Regions from separate parts of the Neobacillus solisequens genome, predicted to be linked through region 1. Evidence: riboswitches for the same ligand, from Rfam matches in the RefSeq annotation. Region 1 holds a riboswitch; each other region holds the start of a gene.
What was found. A riboswitch is a leader RNA that binds a small molecule or an ion and turns the genes downstream of it on or off. The one in region 1 is predicted to bind lysine.
Positions count from the first base shown of each region.

Region 2: it holds a riboswitch for lysine, as region 1 does, so the genes downstream of both, dapA (4-hydroxy-tetrahydrodipicolinate synthase) here and ACI3K6_RS15470 (aspartate kinase) in region 1, are expected to answer to the same signal.
Region 3: it holds a riboswitch for lysine, as region 1 does, so the genes downstream of both, ACI3K6_RS17380 (amino acid permease) here and ACI3K6_RS15470 (aspartate kinase) in region 1, are expected to answer to the same signal.

Region 1 is NZ_JBKFGJ010000014.1:192,877-203,768, reverse strand. It holds gene uvrC (excinuclease ABC subunit UvrC) at 27-1,799, shown strand; lysine riboswitch at 1,869-2,045, shown strand; gene ACI3K6_RS15470 (aspartate kinase) at 2,163-3,380, shown strand; gene ACI3K6_RS15465 (YslB family protein) at 3,523-3,975, opposite strand; gene ACI3K6_RS15460 (succinate dehydrogenase cytochrome b558 subunit) at 4,385-4,996, shown strand; gene sdhA (succinate dehydrogenase flavoprotein subunit) at 5,053-6,804, shown strand; gene sdhB (succinate dehydrogenase iron-sulfur subunit) at 6,825-7,586, shown strand; gene ACI3K6_RS15445 (helix-turn-helix domain-containing protein) at 7,768-7,992, shown strand; gene ACI3K6_RS15440 (hypothetical protein) at 8,214-8,393, shown strand; gene ACI3K6_RS15435 (hypothetical protein) at 9,392-9,700, opposite strand; gene ACI3K6_RS15430 (hypothetical protein) at 10,013-10,471, opposite strand; gene ACI3K6_RS15425 (metallophosphoesterase family protein) at 10,689-10,892, shown strand, end outside.
Region 2 is NZ_JBKFGJ010000020.1:22,609-33,500, reverse strand. It holds gene ACI3K6_RS18775 (DUF2087 domain-containing protein) at 1-35, shown strand, start outside; gene ACI3K6_RS18770 (MFS transporter) at 103-1,320, shown strand; gene ACI3K6_RS18765 (hypothetical protein) at 1,475-1,648, shown strand; gene dapA (4-hydroxy-tetrahydrodipicolinate synthase) at 1,687-2,574, opposite strand; lysine riboswitch at 2,700-2,880, opposite strand; gene ACI3K6_RS18755 (LLM class flavin-dependent oxidoreductase) at 3,068-4,120, shown strand; gene ACI3K6_RS18750 (Cof-type HAD-IIB family hydrolase) at 4,679-5,461, opposite strand; gene ACI3K6_RS18745 (hypothetical protein) at 5,625-5,843, opposite strand; partial or broken gene modA (molybdate ABC transporter substrate-binding protein) at 6,026-6,811, shown strand; gene trmL (tRNA (uridine(34)/cytosine(34)/5-carboxymethylaminomethyluridine(34)-2'-O)-methyltransferase TrmL) at 6,861-7,331, opposite strand; gene ACI3K6_RS18730 (multicopper oxidase family protein) at 7,500-9,239, opposite strand; gene ACI3K6_RS18725 (hypothetical protein) at 9,957-10,208, shown strand; gene ACI3K6_RS18720 (peptidase M20) at 10,214-10,531, shown strand; gene ACI3K6_RS18715 (DUF4153 domain-containing protein) at 10,712-10,892, opposite strand, start outside.
Region 3 is NZ_JBKFGJ010000018.1:151,007-161,898, forward strand. It holds gene ACI3K6_RS17350 (immune inhibitor A domain-containing protein) at 1-257, opposite strand, end outside; gene ACI3K6_RS17355 (YceI family protein) at 548-1,078, opposite strand; gene helD (RNA polymerase recycling motor HelD) at 1,435-3,759, shown strand; gene ACI3K6_RS17365 (BA3454 family stress response protein) at 3,816-3,950, opposite strand; gene ACI3K6_RS17370 (hypothetical protein) at 4,173-4,403, opposite strand; gene asnS (asparagine--tRNA ligase) at 4,730-6,121, shown strand; gene ACI3K6_RS17380 (amino acid permease) at 6,216-7,709, opposite strand; lysine riboswitch at 7,891-8,082, opposite strand; gene ACI3K6_RS17385 (YitT family protein) at 8,266-9,081, shown strand; gene ACI3K6_RS17390 (winged helix-turn-helix transcriptional regulator) at 9,116-9,469, opposite strand; gene ACI3K6_RS17395 (nitroreductase family protein) at 9,600-10,232, shown strand; gene ACI3K6_RS17400 (PH domain-containing protein) at 10,274-10,888, opposite strand.

The sequences.
Region 1 (10,892 bases):
GTAAAAGAGGAAGAGGAGTGGCCGGTATGAATGAAACAATAAAGCAAAAGCTTGCACTGCTGCCTGATCAGCCGGGCTGCTACTTAATGAAGGACCGGCAGGGGACCATTATCTATGTGGGAAAGGCCAAAATTCTAAAAAATCGTGTGCGCTCTTATTTTACCGGGTCTCATGATGGAAAGACCCTAAGGCTGGTAAATGAGATCGAAGACTTTGAGTATATTGTGACCTCATCCAATATTGAAGCTTTACTTCTAGAGTTAAATCTGATCAAAAAATATGATCCAAAATATAATGTAATGCTTAAGGATGACAAAAGCTATCCGTTCATCAAGCTGACAGCGGAGCGCCATCCTAAACTAATTATCACCAGAAAAGTGAAAAAGGATAAAGGTAAATACTTTGGACCGTATCCGAACGTTGGCGCTGCTAACGAAACGAAAAAGCTATTAGACCGTATTTATCCATTGCGGAAATGCTCCACACTACCGGATAGGGTATGCCTATACTACCATTTGGGACAGTGTCTGGCACCATGTGTGAACGAAGTGTCAGAGAACCAATATAAGGAAATGACCGATGAAATTACCCGTTTTTTAAATGGCGGTTATAAGGAAATTAAAAAAGAGCTAACGGTGAAAATGACAGCAGCCTCTGAAGAATTGGATTTTGAAAGGGCCAAAGAGTATCGAGATAAAATTAGCCATATCGAAACGATCATGGAGAAGCAAAAAATTACCATGACTGATTTTACGGATCGCGATGTGTTTGGCTATGCCGTAGATAAGGGTTGGATGTGTGTTCAGGTTTTCTTTGTCCGGCAGGGAAAGCTGATCGAAAGAGACGTATCGATGTTTCCGATTTATAATGAACCGGAAGATGAAATCTTAACGTTCCTTGGTCAATTTTACCAACAATCCAACCATTTCAAACCAAAGGAGATCTTCGTTCAGGATGAAGTGGATCTTGCCATGGCCGAACAGCTTTTGGCAGTTAAACTTCTAAAGCCGCAGCGTGGGCAAAAAAAGGATTTGGTCAAAATGGCCATTAAAAATGCGAAAATTGCCTTGGCGGAAAAGTTCTCGCTGATTGAACGTGATGAAGAAAGAACCATTAAAGCTGTTGAAAACCTTGGTGAGTTTCTCGGTATTTATACTCCACATCGAATTGAGTCATTTGATAACTCGAATATTCAAGGGACTGACCCCGTGTCAGCGATGGTTGTGTTTATTGATGGCAAAGCGAATAAACGAGAATATCGCAAATACAAAATCAAGTCTGTTAAAGGACCTGATGATTATGAATCAATGCGGGAAGTAACGCGGAGAAGATACTCCCGTGTCCTAAAGGAAGATTTACCACTTCCAGATTTAATCATTATTGACGGAGGAAAAGGACATGTGGAAGCCGTGAGGGATGTCCTTGAAAATGAACTAGGTCTGGATATTCCTTTAGCAGGGCTTGTTAAGGATGACAAGCACAGAACCTCTCAGCTTTTGTATGGAGACCCTCTAGAAATTGTTCCATTGGGGCGCAACAGTCAGGAATTTTATTTGCTGCAAAGAATCCAAGACGAAGTACACCGTTTTGCGATTACCTTTCACCGCCAAATTCGTGGAAAAAGTTCATTCCAATCATTGTTGGACGAAATCCCAGGAATTGGTGAAAAACGGAAGAAATTATTGCTAAAACACTTTGGTTCAGTGAAAAAAATGAAAGAAGCCGCCCTTGAGGACTTTACATCTATTGGCATACCGCCAAATGTTGCTGATGAGCTAATGAAAAAACTGCAATCATAAGGATTGTCAGAAAAATTATGCTATGCTATAATTAGAAAAATTTCATTTACTATCACTTTTACGTGTTAAAGTGAAGGTAGAGGTGCGAACTTCAATAGTAAAGACTCTGAGAGGGATGAGCCTCAGTGAAGGGTCTTGAAAGGGGATGTTCGCCGAAGCAGGAAAGCCTCATTGCTTTCTTAGCTGGTCCTGTATTGAATAAATACCGGATTGTCAAGACGCATGTCTTGGAGAGCTATCTTTCATTGTGTGCACAAGATTTTTTTATTTGTGTTTAAAAAGCAATGGGATACCCTCCTATTGCTTTTTTTATTTTTTTATTGGGAATATTTATAAATAGGATTGTTGAAAGAAGGGGAAAACATGGGGTTAATTGTTCAAAAGTTTGGCGGTACTTCTGTTGGAAGTATTGAAAGAATATTAAATGTAGCACAATGTGTTAAAGAAGAAACTGAAAGAGGGAACCAAGTGGTCGTTGTTGTCTCGGCAATGGGAAAAACGACAGACCAACTTGTAAATATGGCCAAGGAACTCTCCTCTCAGCCAAATAAGCGTGAAATGGATATGCTCCTCACTACAGGAGAACAAGTAACGATTTCTTTACTATCAATTGCCCTAAACCAAAAAGGGCTTGCAGCTGTTTCCTTTACCGGCTGGCAGGCTGGAATCATCACTGAACCGATTCATGGAAATGCGAGAATTTCCAAAATCCATACAGAGGCCATCAGCAAACAATTAAATGCTGGAAAAGTTGTCATTGTGGCGGGATTCCAAGGCGTAACAGAAGATGGACAAATTACGACATTGGGACGCGGTGGCTCTGATACAACCGCTGTCGCTCTTGCAGCTGCATTAAAAGCAGATAAATGTGATATTTATACGGATGTTACCGGTGTGTTTACTACCGATCCGAGGTATGTAAAAAGTGCTCGAAAATTGCTCTCGGTTTCTTATGATGAGATGCTCGAGCTTGCAAATTTAGGTGCTGGTGTATTGCATCCGCGGGCAGTTGAGTTCGCCAAGAATTATCAGGTGCGGTTAGAAGTCCGTTCTAGTATGGAAAAAGAAGAAGGTACAGTGATTGAGGAGGAAGCAACAATGGAGCAAAATTTAGTAGTACGTGGAGTGGCATTTGAGGCCGACATTACGAAAGTAACGGTTTTAGGCTTGACGAATTCTTTAAACAGTCTCTCAACTATTTTTACTACCTTAGCCCAAAATCATATTAATGTAGATATTATTATCCAAAGTACAACAGAAACAGGAGCTGCCAACCTCTCCTTTTCTATCCAAACGAATGACTGGATAGAAACCTTAAATGTTCTTGAAAACAATAAAGAAAGTTTAGGGTATGGGCAGTTGGATGCAGAGAACAAGTTGGCAAAGGTATCCATTGTTGGCTCAGGTATGATCTCCAACCCAGGTGTTGCGGCCAAAATGTTTGATGTCCTTGCAAATCAAGGAATCCCGGTGAAAATGGTTAGTACCTCAGAAATTAAAGTTTCTGCCGTTGTGGAAGAAAAATACATGCATAAAGCAGTTGAAGCGCTCCATTCTGCATTTGAATTAGGAGATCAGTAATTTCTAAAAAAAGAAAATGGTGACAGGCACCAAGGTACCTGTCACCATTCATTAGCTGATGGAAAAGTTAAACATCATATTAGGAATATATGCAATTACTTCTAAAAAACTCGCTAATCACCGAGTTTTTTTATGTTGTCATTTAAATCAGATCTTTCAAATCCCATTTAACCGTGAAGCGAACTTTGTTTGATTTTTTGACAGGATGTTCGTATGTTTCGGAGATCATTCCTTTTTGTTGTTCGAACTGTTGAGCCAAGAAGCCGGCTTCTAATTGATAGAAGTGTTCTGATTTTGATTTTACCCGAGATACAAGGAGCGGGCTGGCCAGTTCTAGTTCCATTTCATTTTTTGACTCATTTTTGATCATGAGAGTGCCCCATGAAGCTTTTTCAAAAAAATCAATAAGTTCTTCCATATTTTCCAATGGATATTTACGGGCGAGGCGTTTTCCGGCCCAATACAATATTTCGGGAGTATCTTTACCAAAAATCTCAGGTAGAAGCACTTCCCTTATAAGTTCATATCCAAAAACAGACATGGACCTCGGTTCCGCCGTGTTGCCAATTTGATCAGTAACTATGCTTTCTTTCACAAGTTTCCCCTCTTTCTATTATTCTATTATATACAAAATCGACGAATTTTCATTACCGAAATCGGAAGAAGTTATAGGGTAGGATTTGTTATCTTAATATAACACCACTTGTTTATTGTCATAATTATCATTACCAAAATAGTGGAATTGTCACCCGTAAGATATTGGAAATTAAACGAATGAAATAAAGCGCTTTCATTTTTCGACATAACTAATAGCGCTATAAATCATCATACATTTATAATATCAATATATTTAAAAAATTTTATATTTAACTAGTTTTTATGTATCCGTTTCCTTGACGCTATTTGTCGTTGGGAGTAAAATGAACATGTCACATAATTGTCACACTGATAGTGGGAAAAATGTAAGATTCAAACTTTTTTTAAAAACAAAAGGGGGTAATTCAATGGCGGCGAATCGCGAGTTTTTTTATCGGAGATTGCATTCACTGCTTGGGGTCATTCCGATTGGGATTTTCCTTTTACAGCACTTAACTGTCAATCATTTTGCAACTGGGGGAGCAGAATCATTTAACAAAGCTGCAGATTTTATGGGGAATCTTCCATTCCGTTATGTCCTGGAAACGTTTGTTATTTTTTTACCAATTTTATTTCACGCAATTTATGGCCTTTATATTGCTTTTACGGCTAAAAACAATGTTAGCAGATTTGGAACTTTTAGAAACTGGATGTTCTTAATCCAACGTATTACAGGGGTTATTACTCTCATATTTATTGCATGGCACGTATGGGAAACTCGTTTGGCATATGCGATTTATGGAACAGAAGTTAATTTCCAAATGATGCAGGATATCTTATCTTCACCAATCATGTTTGCTTTTTATGTAATCGGAATTATTTCAGCTATTTTCCACTTTTCTAATGGTTTATGGTCTTTCTTGGTTACATGGGGCATTGCTCAAACACCGCGCTCTCAAAAAATTATTACATATGTCACGATGATAATTTTCTTAGCGCTTTCTTTTGTAGGAGTTCAAACATTAGTTGCTTTTGTTTAATAGATTTAAAACGAAAACGGAAAAATATGGATTTTGGATTGAAGGAGTGAGTCACGATGAGTAAGGGAAAGGTGATCGTAGTCGGCGGCGGATTAGCTGGCTTGATGGCAACTGTGAAAGTTGCGGAACATGAAACACCGGTGGAATTATTTTCTCTAGTTCCAGTTAAACGCTCTCACTCTGTTTGTGCCCAAGGTGGTATTAATGGAGCAGTAAATACTAAAGGTGAAGGGGATTCACCGTGGATCCACTTTGATGATACGATTTATGGCGGAGACTTCTTGGCAAATCAGCCTCCTGTAAAAGCAATGACAGAAGCGGCTCCAGGAATTATCCATTTATTTGACCGGATGGGTGTTATGTTTAACCGTACGCCTGAAGGATTGCTAGACTTCCGTCGTTTTGGTGGAACACAGCACCATCGTACTGCATTTGCTGGGGCAACAACTGGACAGCAATTATTATATGCGCTGGACGAGCAGGTTCGCCGTCATGAAGTGGCAGGCTTGGTTACGAAGTACGAAGGCTGGGAGTTTCTGGGGGTAGTTACTGATGATGAAGGAACTTGCCGCGGAATCGTAGCTCAGGATTTAAAAACAATGGAGATTCGTTCATTTGTTGCTGATGCTGTGATCATGGCAACCGGAGGCCCAGGAATTATATTTGGTAAATCTACTAACTCTGTTATTAACACGGGTTCGGCAGCTTCCATAGTCTATCAACAGGGTGCTTACTATGCGAACGGTGAAATGATTCAAATCCATCCTACAGCTATCCCTGGAGATGACAAGCTTCGTCTCATGAGTGAATCGGCACGTGGTGAAGGCGGTCGTGTTTGGACATACAAAGACGGAAAACCTTGGTATTTCCTTGAGGAAAAATATCCAGCTTACGGAAACCTAGTACCACGTGATATTGCAACACGTGAGATTTTCTCTGTTTGTGTCGATAGTAAGCTTGGAATCAATGGAGAAAACATGGTTTATTTAGATCTATCTCATAAAGATCCACATGAGTTAGATGTTAAATTAGGCGGTATCATCGAAATTTATGAAAAGTTCGTTGGCGATGATCCGCGTAAAGTTCCAATGAAGATTTTCCCTGCTGTTCACTATTCGATGGGCGGCTTATGGGTTGATTATGATCAAATGACAAATATTCCTGGTCTGTTTGCTGCTGGTGAATGTGATTATTCACAGCACGGTGCAAATCGTTTAGGCGCGAACTCATTATTATCTGCCATTTATGGCGGTATGGTTGCAGGGCCAAACGCTGTTAGATATATTGGCGGCCTTGAAAAGAGCTCTGATGCAGTTTCTTCAACCGTATTTGATCGCCATGTTAAAGAGCAGGAAGAAAAATGGAATGGCATTATGTCATTGGATGGTACTGAAAATGCATATGTTCTTCACAAAGAGCTTGGTGAATGGATGACTGATAATGTAACAGTTGTTCGTTACAATGATCGTCTCTTAAAAACGGATGCAAAGATTCAAGAATTACTAGAACGCTATAAGAAAATCAATATTAATGATACAGCGAAATGGAGCAACCAGGGGGCAGCGTTCACACGTCAATTACAAAACATGCTTCAATTGGCTCGTGTTATTACGCTTGGTGCTTACAACCGCAATGAAAGCCGTGGTGCTCATTACAAACCGGAATTCCCTGAACGTAATGATGAGGAATTCATGAAAACAACAATGGCTAAATTTGTTGATGCGCAGACTGCTCCAGCTTTCCATTATGAAGATATAGACGTATCTTTGCTTCAACCAAGGAAGCGGGATTACACTAAAAAGCACTAATAGGAAGGGGAGTAGGAAAAATGGCTGAAAATAAAACTATTAAATTTATTATTACTCGTCAGGATACTCCAGACGCTGCCCCTTATGAGGAGACGTTTGAGGTTCCGTATCGTCCAAATATGAACGTGATTTCTGCTTTAATGGAAATCCGTAAAAATCCAGTAACTGTTGACGGAAAAGAAACAACCCCGATTACTTGGGATATGAACTGTCTGGAAGAAGTATGTGGCGCCTGCTCAATGGTCATCAATGGCAAACCGCGTCAATCTTGTTCCGCTCTAGTTGACCAATTGGAGCAGCCAATTCGCCTGCAGCCAATGAGTACGTTCCCGGTTATCCGTGACCTTCAGATTGACCGTAGCAGAATGTTCGATTCTTTGAAAAAGGTTAAAGCATGGATTCCAATTGATGGAACCTATGATCTTGGACCTGGACCAAGAATGGCTGAAAATAAGCGCCAATGGGCTTACGAATTATCGAAATGTATGACTTGTGGAGTTTGCTTAGAGGCATGTCCTAATGTCAACAGCAAATCAAACTTCATGGGACCATTTGTTTTTGGACAAGTTCGTTTGTTCAATGCCCATCCAACTGGCTCTATGAATAAGGCAGAACGTTTAAATGCCTTTATGGAAGACGGCGGTCTTCAAGGCTGTGGTAATTCACAAAACTGTGTTCAAGCATGTCCAAAAGGAATACCACTTACCACTTCCATTGCAGCCATTAATCGTGATGCGACCTTCCAGTCATTCCGAAACTTTTTCGGCAGTGACCATGATTGATTGTAACAACAAAAACCTTCTTTTCTATAATGAAAAGAGGGTTTTTTTATATGATGAAATAAAAACATGATCCTTTCAATAATTACAGTCACTACCTGCAACATGTTCACATATGATATGGTGACTAAATATATACCCACCCCCGGTTCATAACTGGCGAAGGCAAGGAGGGTTACAGTACTTGAAGGAGAATGATTATACTCACAAGCCATTACTCACCAAACGGGAAAGAGAAGTATTCGAGCTGTTAGTACAAGACAAAACAACCAAAGAGATCGCTAGTGAACTTTTTATCAGCGAGAAAACAGTTCGGAACCATATTTCTAATGCCATGCAAAAGCTTGGTGTAAAGGGGCGTTCACAAGCAGTTGTAGAACTCCTTCGAATGGGAGAGCTAGAACTTTAAACATGACCGGCATCCTTTTAGGAGGCCGGTTCATACATTTGTACAAACGTTGATATAATAGGATTTTTATAGATTCATAGGTAAATATGCCGAACTCCCTTTGAACATAATAAATATGGTCTGAGGAGTGGCATTTTATGAAAGATTGCATTAAGGAATATTTGTTGGACATTCAGAATTAATGCTTTTCAAAAGCAACAATCAAGAACAAAAGAAACGCAATGCCCCAGTTCGCAGAGTGGTGTAAAGAAGATGTTTTCGATGATGTAATGAAGATTAGTGGTAAAGGTGTACCGCTGTACGTACTTCAAAAGGCAGGAACGGCTATTGGTATCGAAGTGAGGATTCTTGTCCCATTCAATGAAAAGATATTACGCCCAGTCGATGTTCGCGACTACTGATCTTTACACAGTATCACGTCTTCTTGGTCATAGCAACGTTACTACAACCCAGATATATGTTCAGTCAACTGAGGATAGAGTTATTATACAAAGAGGAATGGCTTCCTCTTTATCCAACATGTAGGTTAGAAAATAAAGTGTTTGTAAATTAGAGGACTCGAAAGGGTTCTCTTTTTGCTTGTGCTCTTAGTGTAATTATGTTGAAATTGGGTTCATGTTACAGTAACAAAGGGGAGTTTGCCGCAAAATTCATTCGAGCTTTTGATATAATAGCTTATATTAAAAGGAAAATAATTCTTGGAAAGCAGTTGGGGGAAGTGTGGGAAAATAATTGACTGAGGTACAAATAAGACGGTATGGGGCATACGACATAGAAACATTTTATAATAAGGAAGTACTTTGAATTATAATATTTATGCAATATACCGGGTTTATGGCGGTAAAGAAACGTTGCCTTTACATTGGAAAGACAAAAAGAAACTTTTACTCTCGATTAAGAGAGCACTCAAAAGAATGGCTTGGAAATGTGAAAGGACAAATAAAGGTTAGAATTGGTGTATTGGAATATCCGAACAGAGGTAGGTTTTCTGAAAAGAAACTTGCAGTATTATTATTCATTTTTCTCAAAGTATCATAAACCGTAAAAATCCCCGCGAATATTAAAAACCAGCCAGTAAATCCATTATCACACCTACTTCATATAATTTATTAAATAAGTAATAACTCAATTTGGTTAATTCTGTAATAAAAAATTATGCTAAGCTAAACTGCTTCTTTTTTTTCAATAAGGAAATACATGGTAGTTTATCTTTTGAATATAAAAAAGCCAAAAATATACAAGAACTTGCATATTTTTGACTTATTGATAACTTGGGGGTATTAAACAAAAGCCCCCCATAAAAAATTATATTTCTTAACAAACCTTCATTTGGTGAAAAATATACGACATCTTCTTTAAGAATCATACTAGTTCATTCAAACTATTCTTTTCAAAAAAATTAGCCCCACCACATCACACAAACAAATATTGACCACATAGATACGCATATACCTAACATGCCAAAACCCAAAATATATATATGAGAATATTTTTTATCAATTTTTTTTACCCTAATCATCAAATATGTTAATAAAGGAATAACTAAGTATAAAATGACACTAGTAACCGTAAAGATGGTTAAGTAATATACTGGCGGACTTTTAAGATTGATATGTTCATACACAAAATATGCTAAAGATTGTCCATATACGCCTATTAAAGTTGCAAATATCATTAACATCCATATAAAGAAATGCTCCTTTTTCAATTCTTATTCCCCCTTAACATATACAAGGTGGCATTTATACCTAGGTGTAATTTTACACTAATTATAACAAAAAGCCCTATAATTGAAAATGCTTTTTTACACCATTCTGCAAAGTTAAGATAATTAGCACTGTTAAATAATTGTGTATTAAAATAAATGTTGATACAGTTTTGATTTGAGTATTGATTTAAAATATCCACCAAATATTCCTGAAATCTATATCAGTTCAATAAAAAAACTTATTAATCGTAGGATTTGTAACAAGATTCAAATAAAAATAAAGGAGGGATTACACCCTCCTAGAAATAGACATTATTGTTGAAAAACAAATTGTTCACTATATTTTCGTGGATAGTCATTTTTATCACTTTTCTTTGTCCAAGTAACAATAACTTTTAACTGAGTTGCCTTAGTGTACAAAGGAAAGTTTTGATGGTGAAAAGGCTTTTCCAAGCTATTATGTTCATAATCAACAGTGAATAATTCGTATTGTGTTGTTGAGTTAGGTTCATCTCTATATGCTTCAACTTTAACCATTTTAATGTCTTTGTCACCAATATTTTTGATGTTAAGGCTATAAACATTATATAAATCTGGCTTCGTTGATTTGTTAAGCTTCGTGTCATCGCTGTCAGCTTTACCAACAATGACTTCCCATTGTTTCGAGGATTCCTTTGAAGGTAGGTTTTGCAATGTTGCAGCTAAAGAGTTAATTGGAACTAGGATTAAAGCTATGATCATTGATAATAGTAAATTTGTTGGCTTCTTCATTCACATCACATCCGTTTTTTTTTATTATTTTTTAAATATTTAGTTTTTTTATACTGTTAAATAGTATTTTTAGGATAAAGTTCAATAAAATTGAAACTTCTTCAACAAAAGCGACGAGCTTAATGGATTCCATAATATACCACTAAATGATAAAATAAGGACTATATTTTTAATTATTAATTAACTGTTATTTTTTAGGGAGGACAAAATAAAATAAATGAAACATAGAATTGCTTTACTAGCAGATGTCCATGGAAATGTTAGTGCATTAAAAGCAGTTGTTGAAGATTCTTTAAAAGAAGGTGTCACTGACTATTGGTTTTTAGGAGATTTAATCATGCCTGGGCCTGGGGCAAATGATTTATTTGAAATATTAGAAACTATTAAAGTTGGTATGTATGTAAAAGGAAACTGGGAAGAC
Region 2 (10,892 bases), on a different contig from region 1:
AACTAAACCCTGTTGAGTTATGGTGGCTGCGTTAAGAAGTATTTTTTTGCAAATCTAATTAGATGTTTGTGAAATTAGATGTATATATAAGTAGGTGAGGTAATGGGCATATCTTTGTTGAAACAAGAAAAACAATACCGGAAATTATTTTTAGCCGGGGTTGTCAATGGAGTTGGTGATCGATTTAGTTCAGTAGCTGTTTTGGCGATGCTGATGCAACTAACTGGGTCGGGTTTAGCCGTTGGTGTGACTTTAGCTATCCGGCTGCTGCCATTTGTCATTTTTGCTCCGATCGGTGGTAGACTTGCTGATCGATTCTCACGAAAAGTGATTTTAGTTGCCACAGATTTAATCAGAATTGTTTTCGCCTTGGGCCTAATCTTTGTGGAGAGTGAAGCTGATCTTTGGATCGTTTATGTCAGTTCATTTTTCCTAGCTGTCGGCGAAGCCATTTATGCACCTGTAAGGAAATCTTCCATCCCGCAGTTGGTAAATAAAGAGCATTTACTAAAAATAAACAGTTTGGAGCAGGTGCTAATTGGCATTGTTTTAATCGGGGGTGCCTTCTCAGGCGGTATCGTTGCTTCTATATTTGGGGCACAAATCACATTTTGGTTAAATGCGGCCTCCTTTTTAGGAGCTGCTGCTCTCATCAGTACCATCAATTTTCCTGAACATACAGAAATAAAAGAAGAAGCGAAAGTGAATCGAGAATCTATATTTTCAATATTTAAAAAGGTAATTTTAATGTCCATTCCTGTACAAATTTTGCTATTATGTGAGATTCTTTTAGCGTCATTAAATGGCATTGATAACGTGCTAATCAGTGTATACGCAGTTAAGGAGTATCAGCTGGGGGATGTAGGTGTCGGTTTGTTCTATGGGGCGTTAGGGATTGGGCTGACTTTAAGCTTCACAGTAGCGAACCGGCTTCGGAAACATCTCCTAGCCACAGGTTTGGTTTGTTTAATGTTGGAAGGCTTTAGCCTGATATTGTTAAGTCAAACCCATTATGTCGTTTTTGCCTTCCTGCTATTCTGTGGGGCAGCCTTTATGACCGGAATAGGCAATGCTTGTTTTGATACAGTATTAATGAAGGAAATCCCCGAAGAATATCAAGGTACGATGTTTGGATTATTGGCCACTATCTCGAATCCCATCTTAGGGCTGTCCATGTTCATTTCCGGAGCAGCCTTAGAAATTCTGGCACCACGTACTATGGGGGTGATTGGCGGAATGGCCTATATGTTAGTAGCAATCGTCATGTTGATTAGCTATTTTTCAAGAGGATTTAGGAAAAAAACAGCTATCGGGGAATAAGGCCGTTATTCTAAGCGGTCTTTTTCATCATTAACCGCTGTAAACGTTTTACCATATTATAATCATACGAACTTATTGGTAAAAAGAATTATAATATGGGAAAAATCGGACAAGAATGTGAAGGGAACTCAATTTGAAAAAGAGGTGTGCAATAATGAAAGAACCTTTTGAATACCCGAACATTTTTTACAATGAAGTCATTATGTACCTAGAAACCAAATGGGACCGCCGTTTAACCGACCATGAACGGAATGTCTTGATCGAAGGGTACCGCTTTGGTCGAATGGTAGAAGCAGAAAATGAAATAAAAATTTTGTTTGCAAAATAAAAAGCACTCTTTTTTATAAAGAGTACTTTTTGAAAAATTTATGCCAAAACCTCAGATTTGGACGGCATTATAACCAGTTCAAGTGCTTGTTTTTCTGTTTCATCTAAAGGTACCAGCGGTAATCGGACCCCACCGACAGATATTCCTTTCATATTTAGGGCCGCTTTGACCGGAGTAGGGTTGGGCGCAGAAAATAGGGCTTTCATAGTAGGCAGAAGTCTGCGATGTGCAGCTGCCGCTTCTTTCACTTGGCCATTTTTAAACAGATGAATCATTTCCTGCATTTCATTGCCAATAATATGAGAAGCTACTGAAATGACACCTGCTCCACCAATGGAAAGGACTGGGAGGGTTAATCCATCATCTCCGCTGTATAAAGTAAAATCATCAGGGGTTTGGTCGATTATAGCAGCCATGGCATCTAAATTGCCGCTGGCTTCTTTTACAGCAACGATATTATTTATGTGTGATAAACGCACTACTGTTTCCACTGAAAGGTTGGTCACACTGCGACCAGGGATATTATAAAGAACCACTGGTAACGAAGTTGATTCAGCGATTGCTTTAAAGTGTTGATACAGGCCTTCTTGTGAGGGCTTATTATAGTAGGGAACAACAAGCATAACTCCGTCAAGACCGACTTCTTCAGCTTGTTTGGATAGTCTAATTGATGCATGTGTATTATTGGATCCTGTTCCAGCGATGACAGGTACTCTGCCGTTAACGACCTCCACAACAAATTTAAATAAGGTTACTTTTTCTTCCGAGGATAAAGTGGGAGATTCCCCAGTTGTTCCAGCAACTATTAATCCGTCAGTTCCATTGTCAATTAAATAATTTACTAGATTTTTTGTCGCGTCAAAATCCACCTCACCATTATCATTGAATGGTGTAACCATTGCGGTTAATACTTGGCCAAAATTCATTTTGCTCACCCTTTTTATAATTTTTTTAGAAATTAGAGGGGTAAGGCCATATCAAATTCAACGCAAAAAAGCAACAACGAGGGATCCGCTGCTGCAGTAGAAACAAAAATCATGCTCGTTCCTGTGCGTGAGATAGCCCTCCATATAGTTCCCTATATGACAGTTCAGTACTTATTCAATAGCTGAACCAGCTTCAAATACTATGAGTATCTTCGAAGCTTCGGCAAATTCCCCTTTCCACAAACCTCATCGGACCTCATAATCCTCCAATCGTGTACTAATGGTTTTTGCGCCTCTATCCTCACTTCAAAAGGTTTGAAGTAAGAAAATATATAATTTATTGTAATATAACAGAATATTCCATACATTACAAGAGGAAATACATGTTATTTTCTAAAAATGAGAGAAAAGTCACAGGCGGCTCATTTGTAATTTTTATTGGGATAATGTTAAAAATAGATAGAAGTTATTTGTGAAAAAAGGGGAATATAACGTGGAAATTGGAATTAGTACGTTTGTTGAAGCAACACCTGATCTTAAAACTGGTGAAACGATAAGTCATGCTCAAAGAATACGTGATGTGGTAGAAGAGATTGTCCTGGCTGATCAAGTTGGCTTGGATGTCTTTGGGGTAGGGGAGCATCATCGTGAAGATTTTGCAGCATCATCCCCAGCAGTGATTCTGGCTGCGGCTGCTTCTAAAACAAACCGAATTCGGTTAACAAGTGCAGTAACGGTTCTGTCATCCGATGATCCCGTTCGAGTATACCAAGATTTTGCCACTGTTGACGCGATTTCTAACGGCCGTGCAGAAATCATGGCGGGTCGAGGTTCCTTTATCGAATCATTCCCGTTATTTGGTTATAATCTGCAGGATTATGATGAGCTATTTGAAGAGAAATTGGAACTACTATTAAAAATATGCCAATCTGAGAAAGTGACTTGGCAGGGTAAACATAGACCGGCTATTAATCATTTGGGAGTCTACCCACGTCCGGTTCAGAATCCTTTGCCAGTATGGATTGGTAGTGGAGGTAATGCAGAATCTGTCGTTCGGGCAGGTGTGCTCGGTTTACCGTTAGTATTAGCGATTATTGGCGGCAGTCCGCGGCAATTTGCCCCACTGGTTCAGTTGTACAAAAGAGCCGCGACACAAGCAGGTCACGATGTTTCCAAGTTAACGGTAGCATCCCATTCACACGGATTTGTTGCCGAAAGTACAGAAATAGCTGCGGATAAGTTTTTCCCGCCTACACAATATGTGATGAATGTATTAGGGCGTGAACGTGGTTGGGGTCATTATAGCAGAGCCAGCTTTGATTCAGCCCGGAGTTTGGAGGGTGCACTGTATGTAGGGGATCCTGAAACAGTGGCGCAGAAAATCATTCATTTAAGGAAAAATGTAGGAGTCACTCGCTTTATGCTACATTGTCCTGTGGGTTCTATGCCACATGAAGACGTCATGCGGGCCATTGAGTTGTTAGGGACAGAGGTGGCCCCTCGGGTTCGGGAGGAAGTTTCTAAGTGGGAAACAAATGATAAGTAATTGGTAAGTAAGCTTTGGAGAAGGTCTATGTGAAAAAATGGGTCACAAAAGAAGGGTCTATTTGACCGAAACATCTAAAGAACGGAAAATACGGTCATATAGGAGAGGTCTATGTGACCGAAACATCGAAAGAATCGAAAAAACGGTCATATAGGAGAGGTCAATGTGACCGAAACATCGAAAGAATCGAAAAAACGGTCATATAGGAGAGGTCTATGTGACCGAAACATCGAAAGAATCGAAAAAACGGTCATATAGGAGAGGTCTATGTGACCGAAACATCGAAAGAATCGAAAAAATGGTCATATAGGAGAGGTCTATGTGACCGAAAAAACGAAAGAATTGAAAAAACGGTCATATAAGAGAGGTCTATTTGACCGAAAAATCAAAAGCACTGAAAAAACGGTCACCTAGAAGAAGTCTAAGTGACCAAAAAAGCGGAGCAATCGATAAAATGGTCACTTAGACAAAAAAACTTTTAATCCATTCTAAAAATACAATTAGACGTATTCTGTAAAAAATTACCGTAAAAATCTCCGGAATGGCCAATGGTCATTCTTAAATTAACCCAAGCCGCTCCAATCCGACTGCAACCCCATCTTCTTCAGCAGTAAGTGTAACCATATTTGCAGCACGTTTCACTTCATCTAAAGCGGAACCCATTGCAACCCCCATGCCCACAAACGAAAGCATTTCGATATCATTTAAGCCATCTCCGAACGCAACCGCTTCATCAGGGGCGATTCCGACTCGCTCTAACAGCTTAGTTATTCCAACTGACTTATTGGATTTCGACAAATTCACATCACAAGTACGAGCTTCGCCTGAAGTCCATCTTCTGAAATCCAACTCAGGAATCATTTTTTGATAGGACAATTCTTCCTCAACTTCACAATGAAGGAACAGTTGATAAATATCTTCCTCAAGCCAATATTGCTGCGACGCCAGGCCTGGCTTCCAAGGGTCATGCTGATAGGCCTCTCTGACAATGGGATGCTCCAAATCTGAAACCCTAAAGTCCTTGCCGCTTAGAAAGGTTAGGGCATGATTATAATCTCGTGTTAGTTGAAACACATTCGTTAAGATTTTATTATCTATGCTATTTTTGTAGACTTCTTGTCCCTCATGGGAGACGTATGCCCCATTAAAAAATACCATCGAGTCTGTTCCGATTTCCTCCACAATCGATTCTGAAAAATATGGAGCCCTGCCTGTTGCAATGATGACCTTCAAATTTTTATCTTTCAAACGTTGAACAGCCTGTTTAGTGGCCGAACTAATGGCTTTTCTGTGAGGAAGAATCGTTCCGTCTATATCAAAGATGACAGCCTTGTATTGCATGTAACACACTCCTACTTTACGATATTAACAAATTACTCATATTTCATATCAGTATAACATGTATTTTGAAAAAAACTAAGCTACCTGCATTTGGATAAAATATGGTTAAACAGTAATAAATAAATTAGCCCTCATGAATATTCATGAAAGGGCTAATAGTTATTTACCTTTTTTTCTTTTTAGAAAGATCTACAATTTGTTTGTTTTTATTAACAACTTCCAAAATAACCTGCACATGAATCATCTTTTCATCGATATTGTTTACACTTGAAACTTTGCCTTTCCGGCCTTTTATTGTTAGGTTATCACCCTCAGCAGGTAGGCTATTTCGTAGTTGAACCAATAAAGCATTTTTATTTTCAAAAAAATGAACAACATACATAGTCGAATCACCTATTTCATTAGGAATATATTTAAAATATATGAACAACAAGGAATTTTAGAATGGGGCATTAACAGCGGAGTCATTGAAAGAAAATACAGTCTGTGCCATTTTTCATAAACTTTTCATTCTCTTCTTATATATAATTAGAAACATAATATAAAACTGAAGGGAAAGACGTAATGAAAAAAATCGTACTAAACTGTTTAACATTTCTTTTAATGATAGCTCTTTTTGGCTGTTTAGCCACAAAAAAGAAAGAATCCAAAAAGAATGTAGAATTAATTATATAAACAGCGGCTAGTTTACAAGAAGCTTTAACTGATATAAAAGCCAAGTTTGAAAAAAACACAATCATGTAGTTGTGAATTTTAATTATGGAGCATCTGGAGCACTTCAGCAGCAAATTTCCCAAGGGGCACCAGTTGATTTGTTCTTTTCCGCGGCTGCGGACAAATTTGATCAACTCGTTAAGGATGGGCTGATTGAGAAATCAAAGGGGACGGATTTGGTAGGCAACGAATTGGTCTTAATTGTTCCAAACGATTCAAAAAAAGCATTACATCCTTCGCTGTTTTGGTAAAAACAGATAAAATCTCCATCGGAACCCCAGAGGCAGACCCGGCAGGTCAATACTCTAAACAAACATTGGAACAATTAAAACTGTGGCCATCTGTTGAAAATAAGCTGGATTATGCCAAGGAAGTACGGCAAGTTCTTACATATGTATAGACCAACAATGTCGATGCGGGCATTGTTTACAAAACGGATGCATTGATTTCTTCAAAGGTAAAAATTTGGCAACGGCAAACGAAAACACCCACTCACCAATCATTTACCCATTGGGAATTGTGAAAAGCAGCGCTCATCCAAAAGAGGCTAAACAATTTTATGACTTTCTACAATCTGGAACATCTTTGAAGATCTTAACCAAATATGGGTTTAAAGATGTAACAAATAGAACTTAAAAATACCAAACCGAGTCAATAAAAAAATCTTCCAAAAACGGAAGATTTTTTATTTTAATTTGGGATATCCTTGCTGGCGCAAAGCCTCATACACCAATATAGCCGCTGTATTCGATAGGTTCAGTGAACGAACATGGTCATTCATCGGTATTCTCAAAAAGTGATCTTTATTTTTCTCTAATAAATCTTTTGGTAAGCCAGTGGTTTCTTTTCCAAACATAAAATAATGGTCCTTTAAACCATCACTGAAATCAAAGTCTGAATGTGTTTTTTCACCAAACGTCTCAATATAGTAAAACTCACCTTGATTTTTTGAAAAAAATTCATCCAATGAGTCATAGTACGTTACGTTTACAGACTCCCAGAAATCTATACCTGCTTGTTTTAACATTTTTTCATCTGTCGAAAAACCAAGGGGCCGGATTAAATGCAGGGCCGTTTCCGTTGCGGCACAAGTAAGTGCAATATTTCCAGTATTTGCAGGAATTTCTGGTTGATATAATACAACATGTATTGCCAAGAATGGTCACCTCTGTTTTTATTTTACTCTTAAAATTATAGCATATTGGTTTACGGATATAGGAAGTGGTAGGGGTATAAAAATGAAAAGACTAGCTCGGGATTTTAAAGCTAGTCTGTCTTAATACCATTTCCTTATTAGGGAGTGGCGATGTGAATTTAATTCATCTTAAGAACTTGATTCATCTTGATCATGATTTTCACTAGATTCATAATGTTCGTTGTCATCTTGGCAGCATTGAGCAAATAAATCATCCGGACAATCCTCCAGAATCGGGTTGCACGGGTTGAAATTCGGATTGTTTAGGACTTCATACGGGCGCATCATTTCGTGATCCTCATGTTCAAGAATATGACAATGCCATGGATAGATTCCGGTAAAGGGTCCAAAACGGGCAATAATCCGAGTCACTTCTTCAGGATTGGCCCGAACGGTATCTTTCCAACCTCTTTCATTAGGATCTGGTTCACGTGCCGGACCAATAATAGTGATATTTCCATTATCATCAATCGAAATAGGTTCACGATTAAGAATCTGGAATTGAACAAGGTGCAAGTGAATGGGATGGGTGTCAGCCGTCAAGTTATACAGTTCCCATACTTCTACGGTACCGTTATACGGAGTTTCTGTAATCGGCAAATCATTCCACTCCATGCCGTTCAGTAAAAGTTTCAAACGGGCAGGAAATTCTGGATCATCCATTTCGATTAAGAAATTCTGTCTTACCGTCGCGCCATTTTGATTGAGTCTCTCCAAGCAGCTTAATGCTTGAGGAATATCACTTTTATCTGGTTCAGAGAGTTTTTTAGAAACGCGAATTTCCATAATTTGAGGAAGAAGGGGAGTATCAGAGGCACCATTAGGGAATGGTGCGGGTGCGTCATTTGTTAGGATGATTTTTTGACCTTTGTGTTTTGAAAAATCAATGATAACATCTGCTCGTTCAGCAGGAGCTAATAAAAGCCCTTCGACATTAGAAACAGTAACTGGATTCTCTAGGAAGCCGCCATCCGTTCCTATTTGGATAAAATCTTGTCCAGAACTTAGTCTTAATCGGTAAAATCGAGCATTGGAGCCATTAAGAATACGGAAACGGTATTTTCGCGGTTCGACTTCAAGAAAAGGCCATACTTTTCCATTAACTAAAGCTGTATTACCGAAAAACTCAGGAACCACAGATGGATTTGGAAGTGCTCCCACATCAAATGGTGGAGGTGGCTGCGGTGCTGGGAATAATGGTGGTGGCGGCTGTTGTGCAGGCGGTGGTTGATGGCCTGGCTGCGATGGATAGAAAAGTTCACCATTAGGATAGAAGGAACGATCTTGTATTACTAACGGTATTTCGAATTTTCTCCTGGGGAGATTTAGTTTCTTCTCATTCTCATCTCGAATAAGATAAAAGCCGGCAAGTCCTGCATAAACATTTAATCTAGTAATTCCTATGGCATGATCATGATACCAGAGTGTTGTTGGACGCTGACAATTAGGATAGAAGTAAACTTCATGCAAGAATTTGCTGCCAACACTTTTGAAGTTTCTTGTAAACCAAGCTTCGGGATACCCGTCATTTTCCGGTCTTACCCGTCCGCCATGTAAGTGCACAACCGTTCTTACAGAGGGTTCATCGGGACCCGCACCATGAAGTGTTCTATCCACTGGCAAAAGATGTTCAAACGGTAAATGGTTTTCCCATTTGACTAGAATAGGATGATTCCTGGTAACTTCGAATGTAGGACCAGGATACATGCCGTTATAACCCCAAACAGTAGTTTCGGGTAAGTCTCTGTGTAACTTTTGTGTAACTTGTTTCATCGTTACCTCATAATAGGGAATTCCGTCTCGATGACCAACAGGCTTTATTACTAATGGGAGAGGCAAAGCATCTACAAACTTGTCTAAAAACGACAATTATAAAATCCCTCCTTATTTTTTTAAGAATCAATATTGATTCTTTGAATCTGTACATTTTTTGTTAAGTTGTACTGGCAGGATATGCAATTGACAAGAGAAAGGTATGGGGTAAAAGTGCAAATAATCAGAGAAGAAGCATGCGAACATCTAAATTTTAAGTTTTGAATTTTGAAGCATTGGGCTGCTTTGAAACCAAATAAAATACTCTCGTTCTCTCAAGTCTGAGACGGGGAACCTGTGACTGTCACTCTATTAGAACACATATGAAAAGTAGAGTCGGCCACTTTGCAGGTTTGTTGTTCGTAAACAGTTTTAAACAAATGTTCATATGTTATTCAGATTTGCATTTAGAAAAGTATCTAAAAGGATACTCATGTTGGGGAACCATTATCCGGACTGAACCCTACAATAATGACCTCACAGATCACATGTGAGATAGAGTTGAACACTGAATTTTGTGAGGCGGTTGAAGGGAGAAGTTACACCTCCTCCTACTTGTCTTTATCAAAAAGATTTAAAAAAGGATACTCTGTTCAAATTCCTGACCGGTCCGTCGTATATTACAATCTTTTCTTTATGGAAAAAACATTGAATCAGGTAGTTCAGGAATTGCGACAATTTACCGAAAAGATTGCGGCGTCGTGTTGAAGAGGGATAGCCAAAAAGTCAAGTGCCTATGCCAAACTGGCGGGAAGTAAGGATAGAGCCATAAAAGTGAACACACTCTCCTTCAATGAATTACAGAACTATACAATTGAAAAATATGGGTATGAGAAAATTAATGAAATACCACCAAAGGTTAAGGGAAATAAAGGTGTGATAGAAGATCACGAATTAACGGTTAAAATTGTTGATGAGCTTGGACTTTTGTGTAAAGAACTCTCCCCGTTCATTGTTCTCTTTTTTGCTCCACCGTTTGTTCCAGTGATATCTTCAGTAATCATCCAGGAATTAAACAGGTTTTAGATCAAATGGTTACTTATGCAAATGAAGCGCACGGAATTAACTTGGCGATTCAACACTATTTTCCAGGGATGTCTGATTTAAGCTTTGTTGGTATGCAGATGCCTGTTGTATTATATAGTCCACATACTGCCAGTATGTCGTTGTGGGGGAAAGAATATAGTCTGCCACTAGTAGAGATTTCGGAGCTTAATCTGTCTGTATTAAACCTCGGGCCGTTAGGAAAAGATGCCCATCAATGGACGGAGCGACTGGATATCAATCATGCATTTGAAACACTATATGATATGCTGCCAAAAACCATTCAAAAATTATTAAAAATGTAAAATCTTAGTTTAATGATAGAAGATGAGTAGACATTCGTTAACGATACCAATAATATGAAAAAAGATATGGCTCAGTTCAGGGGAACTGAGCCATTTTTTTAGCAGATAGGAAAGAATGAAATTTCCTATCAGGCATCCGTGTAATTACGCCTTTGTCTTCACCAATCGGGAATTTTTTAATTATTTAATCTCCACAAAAACAAACAAAAACGCATCATTATACTGCTTATATTGTTTTTCTATATTGATGTTTTGGACAACTATAGTCAATTTGGCACGGCTGTTTTCAGTTGTGAAGGTAGCCTCATCAGGAGTAAGTTCACCATTTGAAGTTTGATACTGATCAAACTTATCAAAGATC
Region 3 (10,892 bases), on a different contig from region 1:
AGGTAATTATGTAAAGCTTTTTGTTTTTCTGCCTCGGTAGCATTTTTGGCAATCACACCGCGATTCACTAAGGATTGAAGCAACTTGTCCTCATTTACAATTGCTAGGTCTAGTGAACTATGAGACTGTGAAACGAAGCTTGGACTTTTCGACAGAACTTCACCCTTAGCTGTGTTCATATAGCTGCCAGGGAAGCCGCCGAATAAGGTTCCGGCAATTACAGCTGTGGTAAGACCAGTTTTTAATAGTTTTTTCAATAAAATTCCCCCTTAAAAGAATTCTGTTGCAAGTTATATAATATTTCGAAAATTGAAATATATCAACTTAAAATATTCCTATTTTTCTGACAAAAACACATACTTTCCTATACGGAAAGTCCTATTTTATCAATTTTTTTGCGCTTTATTAGGGGGAATTATCAATTATTGTTGAATAAAATAATGTCATAAAAAGTAACTATGTTATATGAAGATGTAGATAACGATTGGAAGAGGGACAATAAAAAGGCCAGGCAGCTTTTACTAAATGCCTGGCTTTTCAATCATGATTAAGCTTTTGCTGCTTGAATTTGCATGTTGATTTTTACTTTGTCGCCGACTAAAACTCCACCTGTTTCTAAGGCGGCATTCCAAACTAAACCGTAATCAGAGCGGTTAATAGAACCCATTGCACTGAAACCTACTTTTTCATTTCCCCAAGGGTCTTTTCCTTGACCTTCAAAAGTAACAGCAAAAGTTTCTTGCTTTGTTATGCCGCGAAGGGTAAGGTCACCCGTTACGTTATATTCACCATCATCCGTTTTTTCAATTTTAGATGCTTTAAACGTCAAATTTGGATGATTCTCTGAATCAAAGAAATCACCAGAAACTAGGTGAGCATCACGGTCCTTATTGCGTGTATCTACGCTTGCAGTTTCTACTGTGAAATCAATGTTAGCAGTAGTTAAATCAGTAGGATCCGCCTCAATGGTTGCATTAAAGCTATTGAAAGTTCCTTTTACGTTAGCGATCATCATATGGCGAACGGAAAAATCTACACTGCTGTGTACTGTATCAAGTGCCCATTTTGTATTTGTCATTTAAAATCTCTCCCTTTTGTTTTGAAATCATTTATCTCAAATTCAAAATAACTTACTTCGAGATAAATTATAGTAGATTGACCGAACTTTTGTCAATGGTTACTTATAAATTTTTTTCGAGATAATTAATATACTATAAGGGTATTAAAGTTTGAGGGGAAAATAAAAAAACGCCAATTAGGCGTTTGATGATGTAAGTAAAAGAAACTTGTAAGAAAAGAAGGAACATGTTAAAATGAATATTGGTATATAGGTGAATTCATAAATTTATTTAGTATATCCCTACTTTAATTTTAGCACAAGAGTATGCCGGTTGTCAACATCAACAACCAAATTTTTTTCTGGGGAGTGTTTTTATGAGTGACGTACAGAATAAGGATTGGCAATTGGAACAGGAACGGGTTGACTTGGTTGTAAAAGCGATTGATAACAAATCAAAAAAGCTAGATAAAAATGCTGGTACAGTCGGCTTGGATGTCCTTGAATTGCGTAAAACATTTTGGCAGGATGTTACCGTTAATATGGATGAACCTGATGATGTGATCGAAACGGCAGCAAGCATTAAGCAGCAGGCAGAATTACTTTCAGAACGTGAGAGAACGCATCATCAATTGGACCGGCAACTGAGGACGTTAGCAAGATTAAAATACTCCCCTTATTTTGGTCGGATTGATTTTTTGGAAGAAGGGGAAGCTGCGCCAGAACAAGTTTATTTGGGAATTTCCTCATTAATGGATGAACAAGAAGAAAACTTCTTGATATATGACTGGCGGGCGCCCATTTCTAGTCTGTATTATGATTATCCCCCAGGTCCCGCAAAATACCAAATTCCTGATGGTACGATTAATGGAGAAATGACACTAAAACGGCAATTTATTATTAGGTCCTCTGAAATAAAAGGCATGTTTGATACAGGTGTCACCATTGGGGATGAAATGCTTCAGGAGGTCCTGGGAAATAATGCCAGTAACCAGATGAAGAGTATTGTAGCAACCATTCAACGTGAACAAAATATGATCATTAGGAATGAACGCAGTAATTTACTGATTGTTCAAGGTGTCGCGGGCAGTGGCAAGACTTCTGCTGCGATGCAACGGGTTGCCTATCTATTATATCGTTACAGAGGAACATTAAAGTCGGAAAATATCCTGTTATTTTCTCCAAACCCTTTGTTTAACAGTTATGTGGCTACGGTTCTTCCTGAGTTGGGTGAGGAAAATATGCAGCAAACGACTTTTCAGGAATATTTACATCAACGTTTAGGGAGAGAATTTAACGTGGAGGATCCCTTTGCGCAAATGGAATATTTGTTAAAGGAACAAAATGAAGAGGCCAAGATGGTCAGGATTACAGGAATTCGATTCAAAGCCGGAGTTGCTTACATGGAAATGATTGATCAATATGCAGAAGAACTGGCAACTAAAGGAATGCGGTTTAAGAATCTGAACTTTAGAGGGGAAACATTAATTTCTGAAAGAGAAATTAGGAATTATTTTTACAATTTAGATCACCATCTTACTATTCCAAATAGGATTCAGCTTGTTCAGGAATGGCTGAGACGGGAATTGAAAAAATGGGTGAAACGGCAAATGTCCAGAGACTGGGTAGAAGAGGAGATACAGTTTTTAGAGAAAGAAGATTATTTAGAAGCATTTAAGAAACTTCAAGCAAACAAACGATACTCGGAACATTCATTCGATGATTTTGAACAGGAACAAAAGTTTTTGGCGGAAAAGGTGGTAAAAGATCGATTTAAACCGTTGTTTGTTGCTGTAAAAGGATTAAAATTTATCGATATGTCGGAAATGTATATTCATTTTTTTGAACAGAATCATAAAGATTATAGGTTGCCAACTAATTGGGAAGAAATTCGTACGCAAACAGTGGAACAGCTTAAGTCACTAACAATTCCTTATGAGGATGCTACACCCTATGTTTATCTTCAACATCTCATTGAGGGACGGAAAACCAATACGGGAGTTCGTCATATTTTCATTGATGAGGCACAGGACTATACGCCAATTCAATTTGCCTTTATTCAAAAGTTATTCCCTTACAGTAAAATAACGCTATTGGGAGATTTTAATCAAGCAATCTATTCTGGTGCTACGGGATCCCAAACAGTACTTACGGATCTTGCTATCGAAGAAAAAGAAGCAGAGACCGTTATTTTGACAAAAACCTACCGTTCTACGAAGGAGATTGTAGAATTCTCCAAAGGGATCATTGAAGGCGGAGAGCAGATTGAGCCATTTAATCGGTTAGGGAGAAAACCATTAGTCACTTTTAGTAATCCTGACTTGATAAACAACCACACACTTCATAAAATTCATGATTTGCATCAAGAGGGATATAAGACCATTGCCATTATTTGCAGGACTGCTGAAGAAAGTAAGCAGGCGTATGAAACCCTAAAAGGGAAGGTCTCCATTCATTTGATTGAAAAGGGAACTCTTTCCTACGAGCAAGGGGTATTAGTCATCCCATCCTATTTAGCGAAAGGTATTGAATTCGATGCAGTCATTGTATACGATATTTCGCAATATCGAAGTGAAGGGGAACGGAAGCTATTTTATACAGTTTGTACGAGGGCTATGCATGAATTGCATTTGTTTGCGACAAACGGAATGAGTCCTTTAATGGAGCGGGTTTCAAGGAATACCTATGAAATAGATAACTAAACTTAATAAAAGGCTGTTAGATTCACCTTGTGATCAAACAGCCTTTTTTCCTATATTTACTTCTTCCATTGCTTTTCTACCTGCTCATAAGCCAATCTCATTATTTCTTCATTTGAAGTCTCGCGATCAGTAATGACATTGGTTAAATACTTTCTACCTTCAAAATGAATGGTTACTTCTACTTGTACCATAATAAATCACCTATCTTTCAATTGTAATGGTTAAAACAGTGTTATCTGAAATTCTTGGGAGAGGGATACTCAAGTTAGTGCTTCTAAAAGGATACCTTTGGGTGCAAGAATTGTTTGGGAGTTATTAGGGTTTTTACATTATATCACAGTGATAATTTCATAAGGAAGAGGGATTTTTTGTAAGAAAATGTTGAAAAACTGGCCTCCAATTTTGGAAGCCAATTAGTTTTCGACTAACATAAATTGTTCTGCAAATTGCTGAACAAGGGACTTGTCCAATTTATTTTTTTTAAACAATGATTCTGCAAGGGTCACATTGGCTTGTAAAAGTCTATTTCTTTTTAAATCACGAATGGTTATATCGCCATTTAATAATTGAATGGCCTTTTCTTTGGTGTCGGCATTCACAGATGATTCATATAGAAGGTAGGCAATACAGGTTATTTTGTCCAACAAAATCACTCTCCTGGCTTTATGAATCGAACTTTTGTTTTATACACTATAACATTCGACCAATATTTGTTATATTCCTTCTGTTTTTTTAATAATTTACGAAAAATTCTAACTTTTTACAATGTTATTTTGGAAAAACTGTTGAATATTGCTTATTTATGATGGTTTTTATATAATATGATAGGGATATGAGACAGCGTTAAACAATAGGGGAGCCTTTCGTCCCATAGGGATGGGAGGCTTTTTATGTCATGAGCAGCATCAGCTTAGGAAGGAAACTCCCTTAGCGATGTGAAACCTTTACATAAGATTTAGGAGGAACAGAAATGAAACAAACCGTAATCAAAGATTTGTACAGAAATACGGAAAGTTATATTGATCAAAAAGTACAAATTTCTGGATGGATCCGTACCATTCGTGATTCCAAAACATTCGGATTCATTGAATTAAATGACGGAAGCTTTTTTAAGAGTGTCCAAATTGTATTTGATGATCAGTTAGACAATTATAAGGAAATTGCCAAACTTTCCATTAGTTCTTCAATTAAAGTGGAGGGGGACTTCATCCACACTCCTCAAGCTAAGCAGCCATTTGAAATTAAGGCGACTAGTATCTCCATTGAAGGGACTTCATCAGCGGAATATCCGTTGCAGAAAAAACGACATACCTTTGAATACTTACGCACAATTGCTCACTTAAGACCAAGAACCAATACCTTTGCTGCTGTATTCAGGGTTCGTTCTCTTGCTTCCTATGCCATTCATAAATTCTTCCAAGATAAAGGCTTTGTATATGTTCACTCGCCAATTATCACTGGAAGCGACACGGAAGGTGCAGGGGAAATGTTCCGAGTCACCACTCTTGATTTGGACAACCCACCGAAAAATGAGGAAGGAAAAACGGATGCAACGAAAGATTTCTTTGGCAATGAAACAAACCTAACTGTGAGCGGCCAACTTTCTGCAGAGGCATTCGCTTTGGCGTTCCGAAATGTTTATACCTTTGGACCAACTTTTAGAGCGGAAAATTCCAATACTGCTAGACATGCAGCGGAGTTCTGGATGATTGAACCGGAAGTGGCATTTGCAGAACTGCCAGACATCATGGACTTAGCAGAAGAAATGGTTAAGTACGTAATTGGCTATGTGTTAGAACAGGCTCCAGAAGAAATGGACTTCTTTAATAGCTTTGTTGAAAAGGGTTTATTAGACCGGTTAAATAATGCCCATACCTCCGACTTTGGACGAGTTACGTATTCAGAAGCCATTGAATTATTGAAAAAGTCAGGTGAGAATTTTGGTTACCCGGTAGAATGGGGATTAGATTTACAGACAGAACATGAACGCTACTTATGTGAAAAAGTGTTCCAAAAACCGGTCTTTGTAACAGATTATCCTAAAGAAATTAAAGCATTCTATATGCGATTAAATGAAGATAATAGAACAGTTGCTGCCACAGACTTACTGGTCCCTGGAATTGGCGAATTAATCGGCGGAAGCCAACGTGAGGAAAGGGAAGAGATTCTTGCCGGCAAAATTAAAGAACTCGGCATGACTGAAGAGGATTACTGGTGGTACCTTGAATTAAGAAAATACGGCGGGACAAAGCATTCAGGATACGGCTTAGGCTTCGAACGCCTGATTATGTATCTAACAGGAATGACCAATATTCGTGACGTCATTCCATTCCCAAGAACTCCAGGTAATGCAGAATTTTAATAAACCAGAGGTAAGACCAACCCGCTCTAGGTTGGTCTTTTTTGGCATTAAAAAATGGCTCCGGATCTCGGAGCCACTTGTCATTATTGTTGTTTTACATATCCACATCTGGTTCAACAGCTAAATCACACTGCTCTAACGGGATTAACTTGGATTTCTTGGTAAATTTATAGCCTAACCAAACAACCAAAAATAGAGGTAATCCAATATATGATACCATTACACCATTCCAATCGATATGATCACCCGTAAAAGCAGAATAGTTCTGACCAAGGACAACGAAGGCACATACTGCGAATGCGAAGAGCGGACCAAATGGGAATAACTTTGCTCTAAATGGTAACTCATTTAAATCTCTTCCTTGGGCCACATATGCTCTTCTAAAACGATAATGGCAAATCGCGATTCCAAGCCAAGCGATAAACCCTGACATCCCGGAAGCATTTAATAACCAGACATAAACTGTACCATCACCGAAAAATGAGGCAAGAAACGCTAATGTTCCTACTAAAGTTGTGGCAATTAATGCATTGATAGGAACACCATTTTTATTTAATTTTGCTAAAAATTTTGGAGCTTTTCCTTCGCGAGCCAAATCCCATAGCATTCTTGTAGATGCGTACATCCCTGAATTACCCGCGGATAATACGGCAGTTAAGATAACGGCATTCATAACAGATGCTGCAAATGCGATTCCTGCCTTTTGAAATACAAGGGTAAACGGGCTTACCGATACATCACCATTGGCCAAATTTTCGTTAGTATATGGAATAAGAAGACCGATGACCAAAATAGCTAATACATAGAATAATAAAATGCGCCAAAATACTGATTTAACGGCACGAGGAATGGCCTTTTTGGGATCATCCGTTTCACCAGCAGCAACCCCAAGAAGTTCAGTGCCTTGGAAGGAGAAACCTGCCGCCATAAATATACCAAGCATGGTCATAAAACCGCCGTGGAAGGGTGCATCACCAATCGTTAGATTCTTGAACCCTACTGCGTGGTCACCCAGGATTCCAAAAATCATTAAAGTACCGGCAATGATAAAAATGATGACTGTAACGACCTTAATTAATGAGAACCAATATTCTGCTTCGCCAAAGCCTTTAACAGAAAGATAATTTAACAAGAACATAATCACCAAAAAGATACTGCTCCACAATAAAGAAGGTGTATGTGGAAACCAGAATTTCATTATCATGGTTACAGCTGAAAGCTCAGCGGCAATTGTGATAGCCCAGTTATACCAGTAGTTCCACCCAAGTGCAAAACCTAATGATGGATCAACAAATTTTGTTGCATACGTGCTAAAGCTCCCAGCAACCGGCATATAAGCGCCCATTTCTGCCAAGCTCTGCATTAAAAAGTAAACCATGACACCTATTACGAGATATGAAAGAATTGCGCCACCAGGACCAGCACTATGAATGGCACCGCCACTGGCAAGAAATAGACCAGTACCAATGGTCCCACCTAATGAAATCATGGTAAGGTGACGTGATTTTAAGCTTCTTCTTAATTGCTCTGATTCATTGTTAGAAACCTGGACTTCTGAATAATCCCTGTTTTGTGCAGCAGATTGCATAAAAATAACTCCTTTAAAAATAGGCTATTCAGAAATAAATTCTGAATGCAATAGAGAACTGCGTCTCATGTTCCACCCAATTGGGTTTGCCATTTGGCGAGTTTCTTTAGAAGGAGTTTGGAATAGAAAAATGCCAACGAAGCAGATTCGATGGCATTATCATTACCCCGCATCATACCTTCCGAAAGATAGCTCAACACACTTAGCTGGTAAAACTAAAGTGTGACAGTTCTGTTCCTGTTTGGAGACAGCCCCAGCATGCTATAACAGAGATTAAAGCACACTTCGGCAGCTTTTCCTTTCAAACGGAGTCTCTAACGTCTCTTGCATTTCTTCCGTTTTACTAATAAAAACCGCGACCTCTACCCCATCGGTTTGATGAGGATTTATCTATAAAGTTAATATACTACTAAAGTATAAATATTATAGTGAAAATGTCAATAGAAAAAATTTCTTGGAATTGAATATTATTGGAAAAAATAAATAAATTTACAGACGATATAAAAATCGTTATTATTTGTAGAAAGAAATGATTAGCGGTGGGGGAAATTATATCATGAAATGGTTAGGATTAATTGTCGGCTCTCTTATTGTTGGGGTAGGGTTCAATCTCTTTTTAATTCCGCACCATATCTTGAGCGGTGGGTTAAGCGGGATCTCCATGATTTTTGGGATGATAACACCTGTAAACACAGGTCTGATTAATTTTCTATTAAATCTTCCCTTATTAATCCTGGGATATAAGATGCTCGGAAAAAAATTTATGGTTAATTCAGTACTATCAGTTATTATTATTTCACTAGCACTTTATCTGATCCCGGTAGTTCCTATTGCAAAAGATACCATATTATCTTCCATTTTTGGAGGAGCAGTAACCGGGCTAGGTGTAGGTTTAGTGTTCCGGTGTTCGGGTTCAACTGGTGGTTTCGATATTATCGGAATGATCGTTGCAAGAAAAATGGATTTTCCAATTGGTGTTTTACTTTCAGGAATGAATGCAGTGGTCATCATGATAAGTGGATTTTTATTTAATTGGGATTCAGCCCTGAATACACTCGTGTCCATTTATGTAACCGGAAAAGTAGTTGATGCCATCTACACGGATCATGCCAAGTTAACGATTATGATTATTACTGAAAAAGGGCAAGAACTGCGAGAGCATTTGTTGACCAATCTATATCGTGGTTTGACCATCATGGATGGCACAGGCGGGTATACCAATTCGAAACGGAACATATTGATAACGGTCATTTCCAGATACGAACTGAACGAAGTAAAACAATTAATCACGGAAATTGATACAACAGCTTTTGTTAATATCACTGAAACCATTGAGGTGATGGGACTATTTCATCGCCCCAACCTAAAATAATGAGGAGCTTGCACAATTTGTGCAGGCTTTTTTGTTACATTTTTTTGCGGATTTTCACCCATTTCATAAGTGCCTCGATCACTTCTTCCAATTGTTTACCTGCCTCTGTTAATTCGTACTCCACTTTTTTGGGAGATTGATTAATCATTTTCTTCACGATTAATCCTTCCTTTTCCAAATCACGTAACCGTTCGGTTAACAGCCTGTCGGAAATTCCGTGTATCTCGGAAATAATTTCATTATATCTTTTCGGTCCTCTTAGCAAAGTATAAATAATAATACCTGTCCATCGCTTGCCGATAAACTCAATAGAATTATGGAAATTTGTGCAGAAATGCGGAATTTCTTTCTTATTATCGTTATTTTGACAATTGTTTATTTCATTCATTTTAAAATACCTCATTTAGACTTTTCTATTAGTATCATAACACAAACTTTTCACTTGACGATACATACTTACTTTTAGTAAGCTAAATTCATACTTACTTTTAGTAAGCTAAAAGAATGGAGGAACAGTTATGAAAACAACTTTAACAAAAAGTTTATCAGAGGTAATGAAAGAACGTCATTCAATAAGAAAATATGATCCTAATTTTAAAATTCCACAAGAGGAAATAAAGGATATTTTAAAAGAAGCGACTACAGCACCATCATCCAGCAATCTTCAACCATGGCGATTTATTGTAATTGAGGATCAAGAAACAAAAAAAGAGTTAAGAGCCATTTCAAATAACCAGGAACAAGTAGAAACGGCATCAGCCGTTATAGCTGTACTCGGAGATAAAGAGATGTTCAAGAGTATTGAGCAAGTTTATCGCAGTGCACATGAAGCAGGGTTTATGGATGAAGCCAATATGAATCGTTTAATTCAAAGCGCCAATAGTACGTATCCATATGCACCAGAAGAGATTCGTAAACATATTGCAACATTCGATGCTGGCCTTATTTCCATGCAAATTATGTTGATTGCAAAGGATAGAGGCTATGATACAGTGCCAATGGGTGGATTTGACAAAGGTAAATTTGCAGAAAAATTTAATGTGTCTGATCGATATTTTCCAATTGTGTTAATTCCAATCGGCAAGGCAGCTGCATCTCCATTTAATACCACCAGATTACCATTGGATGATGTTTTAATCGAGTATATTTAAACATAAAAATAACCCCGGTTCATCCGGGGTTATCTAAAACTTTAATTATTGATATATTTTTCAAACACAAAACCGAAATCTTTTACACAATATTGTTTTTTACTGTTTTCGAGCCATTGAAACGCTGCTTGGTTTACTAATTGAAATTGCTCTACAAGGTTATTGTTTTGGCTGGAAACCCGGCCCAAGGTTGTAGAAGCAATATCGAGACTTTGTTTGGCAAATTGAAGTGAAATATCATTTTCATGGGTAATCTCGGAAATTTTGATCAGAGCTTTATATAAATCCTTCACTTCTTCGATATGTTTTTTATGAACATCAATGGAGAAAGATTGTGAGCCAATTTTAAATTTGATTTCAACGTCTAGGTCAACCGTACCCGCTGTTTCAAGATGGACATCCGCTATTTTGTTTTTCGCATAGCTATAACGGTAGAGCATTCTTTTTTTACTGGTAGCACTTGTTCCATCAAGATGAATCAATGCATTATTAGTAAAACAATATTCATCTGATTTGGATTTAATCAAAAAATAAATTTTTTCGTGATCCTCATGCATGACATAATCGTCTGCATCCACCTTATCATAGTCAGTAGGTTTAATCACTGTCCCAACATCGCTTAATCCTAATAAATCTGCTGCTACTTTACCAAACATTATT